Regions from separate parts of the Pseudoalteromonas sp. J2K-J979 genome, predicted to be linked through region 2. Evidence: predicted binding sites of a transcription regulator. Region 2 holds the regulator's gene; the other holds the start of a gene.
The links. Region 2 encodes FliA, which starts transcription of late flagellar genes. Its sites were predicted from a motif close to CTAAAGNTNNNNNNNNNNNNGCCGATA; they were not measured.
Positions count from the first base shown of each region.

Region 1: the regulator FliA is predicted to act here: its motif matches at 1,890-1,916, upstream of AC3KVK_RS07005 (VC2046/SO_2500 family protein).

Region 1 covers NZ_CM200281.1:1,505,023-1,509,450, reverse strand. The annotation lists gene AC3KVK_RS07020 (tetratricopeptide repeat protein) at 1-3, shown strand, start outside; gene AC3KVK_RS07015 (SulA-like leucine-rich domain-containing protein) at 254-694, shown strand; gene AC3KVK_RS07010 (YchJ family protein) at 819-1,280, shown strand; gene AC3KVK_RS07005 (VC2046/SO_2500 family protein) at 1,331-1,855, opposite strand; tRNA gene AC3KVK_RS07000 (tRNA-Tyr) at 1,969-2,053, shown strand; tRNA gene AC3KVK_RS06995 (tRNA-Tyr) at 2,432-2,516, shown strand; gene AC3KVK_RS06990 (M48 family metallopeptidase) at 2,539-3,219, opposite strand; gene AC3KVK_RS06985 (response regulator) at 3,340-4,428, shown strand, end outside.
Region 2 covers NZ_CM200281.1:1,047,374-1,051,801, reverse strand. The annotation lists gene AC3KVK_RS04975 (chemotaxis protein CheA) at 1-1,273, opposite strand, end outside; gene AC3KVK_RS04970 (protein phosphatase CheZ) at 1,290-2,060, opposite strand; gene cheY (chemotaxis response regulator CheY) at 2,078-2,461, opposite strand; gene AC3KVK_RS04960 (RNA polymerase sigma factor FliA) at 2,507-3,190, opposite strand; gene AC3KVK_RS04955 (MinD/ParA family ATP-binding protein) at 3,237-4,094, opposite strand; gene flhF (flagellar biosynthesis GTPase FlhF) at 4,087-4,428, opposite strand, start outside.

The DNA of each region.
Region 1 (4,428 bases), 460 kb from region 2:
TGACAATGTGTTTGTTTGAATAAACTCCCATTCTCAATTTCGCCCCAATCGCCTACTATTTAACGTAGGCTTTTTATGCTCTAAAAATAAGGTACAAGCCTATACATATCAACTATTTGCCTAGTCCGGAGCCGAATTTTCAAACATGTTCTGGTGTTTAATTAAACAAAATGCAAAAAAAACACTTGCGCCACACAACTGTATAAACTACTGTACATATATGAGTACTGTATAAACAACCAGTGAGATAATTATGTTACAAACAATTGATGTAAGACGAGTTAAAAGTTACCAAGATACCTGCGCAAAAACTCATTTACACTTAGTTGAAGTCGATGATGATATCAGCGCGACGTTTGAACTTTTAAAAATACTGCATCAATTTAATCAACAACCTGGTTGGACTCTACTCATTGCTCCTGACGCTGTGCCAAGCAAATCATTATTAGATTCCTGTTCAATCGATAAAGCTAAATTATTAGTTATAAGACAAAAGCACCTTTCTAATCTTGAATATGTTCTCAACTCTGCACTTTACAATGGCAATTTTTCTGCGGTTATCACTTGGACAAATATGCTCAGTTTTGAACAACTCAATCAACTAGCAAACCAACGCACTCTTAATAATAAAACAGCGCAACTTTATAGCTTTGTGCGAAATAAAGAAGCCGATACTAAGTATGCTGTTAATTAAGCCTTCGTATGTAAACAGCTAAGTGCGAGAGTTGAGAAATAGATAAAATAACCTAAGTATTTTTAGCAAAGAATCATCATTTTACGATACACTTTCAGCTTTAGAATAGTAGGTAAAATATTGTATGTGTTATTGTGGTACTGACGTCTCTTTTGAAAATTGTTGCCAGCCGTTTATAACTGGCCAAGCACTGCCAGAACACGCAGAACAGCTTATGCGTTCACGATTTAGTGCCTATGTGGTAAATAATGCAGAGTACATTCACCACACGTACGCCGTCGAAAAACGCTTTGATAATTCTATCGCTGATATCCGTGATTTTGCACAAAGCTGTCGATTTATCAAACTCGAAGTATTAAATAACTCTGAAAACGCTGATAGTGCAACCGTCGAGTTTAGTGTTCACTACTTTTACCAACAATTATTTTGCCAACTTAATGAGAAATCTCGCTTTGAAAAGCGCGATGGACAGTGGTTTTATATCGATGGTGATATCACTCCTACACCCGATATAAAAATCGGTAGAAATGATTTATGCCCGTGTGGTAGTGAGAAGAAATATAAAAAGTGTCATGCTACTGGTTAATGCTAACGAGAATATGACTTTGCAAATCGATAAGTGAGATACACTACTGTTTATGCCGAAATGACAGAGAGAGGGGTATGAAGGTTAGGGTTTTGTAAGTTATCATAAAATGCAGCTGCATTTATTTGCATATCACCGACTTGAGTATCTTGTTTAAAATAACGTTTTTTCACATTTAACTCACAATTATTTATAATTTCTGAAGAAATATGCGATGGGTCATCGCGTAAAGCAAGTGGCTCAGGTTTTAAATATTGTTTAAGTTTTATTTGCTTCAAGCCATCAGATGCCAATAATGCCCTGTTATCTTTTCCTATTAAAAAGTCGATTGGTTTTATCGCTAAAGGTTGTATAGGCCCCGCACCTAATTTAACTCTTAAATCAGTATTATCACTAATTTCTGGATAAGGGCTGGGTTGTTCTTCTTGAGGTAAATGAAACTGTGCGAAATCTGTCGCATCATGGGATAACATCGCCAATAATAGCGAAAAGTCTGATCGGCGGTTTTCATCAACCGAAACGGCCAGTTGATTACCCAACTGTGCTTCGTTTGTTAAAATTCCATCAATCTGCATTAAATATAACCACTGTTGTTTTCATTAACAAATTTATCGGCATGCCAGCCAAATTCTTTAATATTTTTCCTTTACATAAAGAACATTTTTGATATTATGCCCGCACTGAATTTGGAGGGGTTCCCGAGTGGCCAAAGGGATCAGACTGTAAATCTGACGGCTCAGCCTTCGGTGGTTCGAATCCACCTCCCTCCACCATTCTTTCAGTATTTACTTCAAACTTATTCACTTCTTATAGCTACTTAATTTAATATATTAAAATTCATCACAGTGACTGTTTGACTGTTTGACTGTTTGACTGTTTGACTGTTTGACTGTTTGACTGTTTGACTGTTTGACTGTTTGACTGTTTGACTGTTTGACTGTTTGACTGTTTGACTGTTTGACTGTTTCCAGTTGTGCTTAAAATATTTCACCAGTCAAGCGCTTCCTATATTTCAGCACACTCGAACTCACAACTTTACCAACTTGAACTAAAAAACATCAAGATGTGTATTAAACAGGCAAACAGTCTGAAAGTGTCATAAAACTTCTTTACACAGATCAAATTTTTGCTATTATCGCCCTCGTAGAAACGGAGGGGTTCCCGAGTGGCCAAAGGGATCAGACTGTAAATCTGACGGCTCAGCCTTCGGTGGTTCGAATCCACCTCCCTCCACCATCTACTCCTATATAAAATTCCTCTATCTTGTGTCTAATATATTCATCCTCTTGTTTAACCAATTTTGTGCATCACTCACCTGTTTGTAGTGCTCGTGAACTAGTTGCCAAAAATGCTGACTGTGATCCATATACCTCAAATGCGCTAATTCATGCACGATGACATAATCAATGACCCAAGTCGGTGCTTGCGCTAACAGTAAATTAAAACTAATCACACCTTTGCTCGAGCACGAGCCCCAGCGTCGACGATAATATTTGATCTGAACTTGTTGATAGTTTAACGCCATTAATTGCGAAAAATGTTTAATGCGATGCGCAATGTAATCGCTCAATTGTTGTGTGAATACACTTTCTAATTGTTTAATTCGAAAAGAGTCTGAATCTTTTACACGGCGAGCTGTATGAATAATAACTTTTTGCTCACTAATCATATGGCTGCTTTTATTGGCTGCTTGCCAGCACAGCTCATAGGGTTGTCCAAATATATCGATTGTCAATCGGTCAAAATGTGCTGGTTGAGCATGCGCACGTTGTTTTTCTAAATGATTGCTGATCCAGTGTTGTTTCTGTTGAACCAGTTGTGTTAGGTAATCAATCGAAACCCCGTAAGGGCTATGCACAGTGATCTGTTGGTTTTGAATTTTAATCGCGATTGTTTTACGTCGTTTGCTTTTTTTTATCGTGAATTTAGGTAACACCACAAGATAAGACCTTTTTAAAAATTAACCTGTATTTAGAGAAGGAAATACAGCAGCTTGCTGGTAAATAGTTTACTATCTAATAGGCAAAGACAACAATTAAAGGTTCATAAAATCGATTCTATGACAGCCAAACCACTCATTAACTATCAAGATAAAAAAATTCTCATAGTAGATGACCAACGATCATTTCAAACCATGATGAAAGGATTGCTGTTTAGTATTGGTGCACGCAATATTAATTTTGCCAACAGCGGAGAGTCTGCATTAGTACAATGCCTTGAGACAAAATTTGATTTACTGTTTATTGACTATAACTTAGGCCAAGGTAAAAATGGCCGACAATTACTCGAAGAATTACGATTAAAAAAATGTTTGGCTGTCGATGCTATCTATATGATTGTATCGGGTGAGAGTACCCGACCTATGGTGCTAGGTGCGGTCGAGGCTGAACCTGATGATTATTTAATCAAACCTTTTTCACAGGGGTTATTAAAGTCACGGATCCATCGTGTTTATAAACGTAAACAACTCTTAAAAGATGCGATGTTGGCTTTAGAGCAAGAACAATTTAGCACTGCAATTGAGTTGATTTTAGCTGTCAAAAAATCTCAGCCCAGATATCGCCAATATTGTGTCCAGCTGCTTAGCAATATTTACATCAAGCAAAAAGATTATGAAAATGCCCTGCAATTACTCAAAAGTGAGCTGGCCATTAAACGTGTGACCTGGGCGCTGATTTCGAGCGCTTCTATCTACTTACTCAAAAAAGATTACGAACAAGCACTTGAATTGTGCGAAGAAGTGCTTGATATTAATCGTTTTCGTGTAGAAGCACATGATATAAAAGCACGCTGCCAGTTAGCCATGGGGCAGCCTAAAGAAGCACTTAAAACAGTCAAGCAAAGTGTCAGTATTTCTCCCTTTTCATTTAGCCGACAATATTTACTCGCCGATATCGCAAGAGAAAACAAAGCTTATAACTCACTTATCAATGCGTGTCAGAATTTATTAGATATGAGCCGCCGCTCGATCCATCAAGATGTTTCGTATCAACTCAACTTTATCCGCGCTTTATTTGATGCTGCGCAAAATAGCGAAAATGAACCCGATAAGGAACACTACCTTAAAGAAACTAAAATTGCGTTACAAAAAGCCAAAGCTGATCAGCAGTTATTTACTGAAACACCCTTTGATGTTTTCGAAGCCATG
Region 2 (4,428 bases):
CTCGAGGAAAACGTCCAAATACTTTCTTAATAGGTTGCATTCGAGTTTTCATCACGGCGCCTTGCAAATCGGCTGTGACGACATCTAAGTTTGAAATGGCCTTGCTCATACTCTCACTGCTAACAGTGGCACCTAAACTAACCAAGCGATTGCGAACTAACACTAGCTCACCAACCATATTCATAATTTGGTCTAGTCGTTTAGTGTCAACACGAACTGTCGTTTCAGCTTGAGGTGCTGCAGCTTTAGGAGCCGGAGCTTTAGCAGGGGCCGCTGTTGGCTTTTCTGGTACTTTTGCTACAGGCGCTGCTGGTTTAGCAACTGGTGTAGGTTTTGCTGGTGCAGCTTTAGGTGCAGCTGGCACTTCTGCTTTAGCTTGAACGGAAGCTTGCTTTGAGCCATTACTGACAGCTTTAGGAGCTCCAGAACCATGAAGCTCATCAAGTAATGATTCAAATTCATCTTCTGTAATTTCTTCGTCAGAACTTGCAGCATTTGTGTCAACACTCGGTGGTGATTTGGGTTGCTCATTTGAAGCGCTTACAGCGCCGAACGATCCTGAACCATGTAATTCATCAAGTAAATTTTCAAACTCATCATCTGTTATATCATCATTATCAGAACTTGTTGAATCAGGGGATTGCTGTGCAGCCGGCCCTTGTCCAGAACCATGTAACTCATCAAGTAAGCTTTCAAACTCATCTTCCGTTATATCATCAATAGAATCTGAACTTGGTGAACTAGCTTCTGGTGTTATAGGATCTTCACCGAAAAAAATGTCATCAAACTCATCTTGTGATGGTTCTGATTCATTTTCAGGTTCAGGTTCAGAGTATGCTTCTTCTGGAGCTGTTTCTTCAACCTCCCCAACCTCATCTTCAGACTCTGGCTTACTTAACTTATGTAAAATATCGAGTAATTCTGGTGAAGCCGCATCAGGTTGCTCTCTATTTTGAATCTTTGCAAACATTTCATTAATAGTGTCGAGAGCTTGAAGAATGACATCCATTAACTCGGCAGTGACTCTGCGTTTGCCTTGACGGAGAACATCGAAAATATTTTCAGCCCCATGACAAGCATCAACTAATTCTGTCATTGCTAGAAAGCCAGCTCCACCTTTAACGGTATGAAAGCCCCTAAATATAGCATTGAGTAAATCTGCATCTTCAGGATTATTTTCTAATTCAACTAACTGCTCGGACAATAATTCGAGTATTTCACCAGCCTCGACCAAAAAATCCTGCAATATATCTTCATCAACTTCAAAGCTCATGCAGCTGCTCTCCCATTTAGAAGCCTAAGCTCGATAATAAGTCATCAACTTCATCTTGACCGGAAACTACATCATCACGCTCAGCAGCATCAATAATCGGCCCTTCAGCAACCTGATCTAGTTCAGTTGAACTTACATCGGCTACAATCGTATTTTTTTCGTGTACTTCTTTTGACGTTTCAACTGGAGAACCAAAGACAGTTAACATGTAAATTAAACTGTCTTCTACCTCTCGAACCAGCTCGATAACCCTTCGAATTACTTGACCTGTCAGATCTTGATAATCTTGAGCCATTAATACTTGAGTCATCAAACTATGAAGTTGTTGCGTATCTTTTTGCGTACCTTGAATAAAGTCATCAAGCTCAAGACATAACGTCTTAAATTCACCTAACTTTAAGTCCCGTGACATTAATCTATCCCACGAGGGCTTAAGATTATTAATATCGTCGTTTAACTTATCGGCGAGAGGCAAGCTAGCTTCAATGGCATCCATTGTTTTATTTGCAGCTTGCTCTGTCATTTCCATAACATAATTTAATCGCTGCTTGGCATCCGGCAATGATTCTTGTGTTAACGAAGAAAGCTTGTCATCTAACTCAAAGTTTTTAAGTGAGTCATGAAGTTGCCGAGTTAATTTACCAACCTCTGCAAATAGCTCAGACTGTTCATCTGAGCTTATTTGTAATAACAGCTCATTCGCTTGTTCTTGTTCGCCATTTTCCAAAAGCTCGACGAGCTGTTTGGCTTGTTCAAGTGTTATTTGTGGTATAGCGCTGGCCGACATGAAGCTCTCCTTCTTGTTTAACCTAAACGCTCAAACACTTTATCCAATTTAGTCTTCAGCGTCGCAGCGGTAAACGGTTTAACAATGTAGCCGTTAACACCCGCTTGAGCCGCAGCAATGATTTGTTCTTTTTTAGCCTCAGCCGTTACCATTAACACGGGTAAATGCTTAAGGTTGTCATCAGCTCTGATCGCTCGGAGCAAATCAATACCTTGCATTCCAGGCATGTTCCAGTCAGTTACAACAAAATCAAACTCTTGATTTTGTAACATTGGTAGTGCGGTGCTACCGTCATCAGCTTCTTGAACATTAGTAAATCCTAAGTCCCTAAGCAGATTTTTAATGATTCTTCTCATAGTTGAAAAGTCATCTACCACAAGAATTTTCATGTTTTTATCCAAAACATCCTCCGGTGAGGTTTAAACCCAAATTACAGTACTTCTAATTCAAATCCAGTCACTGACTTTTGCTTTTAGCTTTATCATTGCCTGGCCATGTATTTGGCTAACTCTTGATTCACTCACATCAAGAATTGCACCTATTTCTTTTAAATTCATTTCATCATTGTAGTAAAGAGATAAAACCAGTGCATCACGTTCAGGTAAAGTTTTAATTGCTTCCATTAAGGAGTCATTAAACCGCTCTGTTTGTGTATGAACATAGGGTGTGTCACTAGAGTTTAAATGTTCTTCGTTATGGAGCACATCTTCATCAACACCTAGATCTTCAATCCCCAAAATCCTACCGCTATTTACATCATTAAGAATATCATGGTATTCATTGAGCGTAATATCAAGTTTTTCAGCAACTTCTATATCTTTTACTTCTCGCCCTAATGAAGATTCCAATTCTGCAGTCGCTTGCGCAACCATTCTCGCATTTTTATGAACCGATCGTGGAACCCAGTCCCCTTTTCGTATTTCATCCAACATTGCTCCACGTATGCGGATTCCTGCATACGTTTCAAAACTCGCACCTTTTGAGCCATCGAAATTTTTCGCGGCTTCAATCAGGCCTATCATTCCTGATTGCACTAAATCATCCAATTGAACGCTCGCTGGCAATCGCGCCAGTAAGTGGTATGCAATGCGCTTTACTAACGTTACATGTCTTTCGATCATGTTCGTCATTTGATCTGCAGTGCTATACCCTATTACTTTATTCACACAGGATGCCTTAGCGATTTACAAGCTTTTCTATGAAGAACTCCAAATGCCCTGAAGGTTGATTTGGAATAGGCCATTTAGCCGCTTTTGTTGCAAGCGTTTTAAATGCAATTGCTGCGGGTGACTTAGGGAAGAGATCAACAATCGTTTTTTGTTTACGAATGGATTTACGCATATTCTCATCGAAGGGAACTGTCGAGACAAGCTCTAGAGAAACATCTAGAAAACGGTCTGTCACTTTAGAAAGCTTTGCGAACAACTCTTGGCCTTCACGTAAGCTGCGTACCATATTAGCGACTATTTTAAATTTATAGACACCATGCTCTCTACTCAATATTTTAATTAGAGCATAAGCATCTGTTATTGAAGTCGGCTCATCACATACAACTACGAGTACATCTTGAGCTGCTCTTGAAAAACTTAACACCATATCTGAAATACCAGCTGCGGTATCTACAATCAGCACATCATAGTCAGCATTCAATTCGCCAAAAGCACGGATGAGACCTGCATGTTCAGCTGGAGATAGTTCTACCATGTTTTGAGAACCTGATGTTGCAGGTACAATACGGATTCCGTGTGGACCTTCGACTAAAATATCTTCCAATTCACATTCGCCCGATAATACGTGCGAGAGATTTCGTTCAACTCTGAGTCCAAGCATCACATCACAGTTTGCCAACCCTAAGTCAGCATCAAGTACCAAAACCCTTTGGCCTTGTTGTCCCATTGCAATTGCCATATTTAAGGAGACATTGGTTTTACCCACGCCACCTTTGCCGCCTGTCACTGCAATTACTTTTACAGCTTGATTATTTTGATTCATTCTTCGCAGGCCACTTGCTTGATCTAAAACTGTATTAATCATACATCCCTACTGCATGAGACTCCAAGTTTGGATGTCTTTTAAATTGCGCGTTTGCACGTTTAGCGTACAGTTGCTCAGCCTTTTTGACTAGTTTTTCTGCATTAGCCACTCTAATGTCCTCTGGCACACGCTGACCATTAGTAAGATACCCTATTGGTAAGCGATTTTGAATCGCAATACTTATAATCTCTCCTAAACTTAAGCATTCATCAAGTTTTGTGAATATACAACCACTTAAGTGTACCTTTTTAAAATGCTTAACCGTCTCTTGCAATACCTCTAACTGTGCTGTTGCACTCAATACAAGGTAACTACGTATGTCCACTCGCGCATT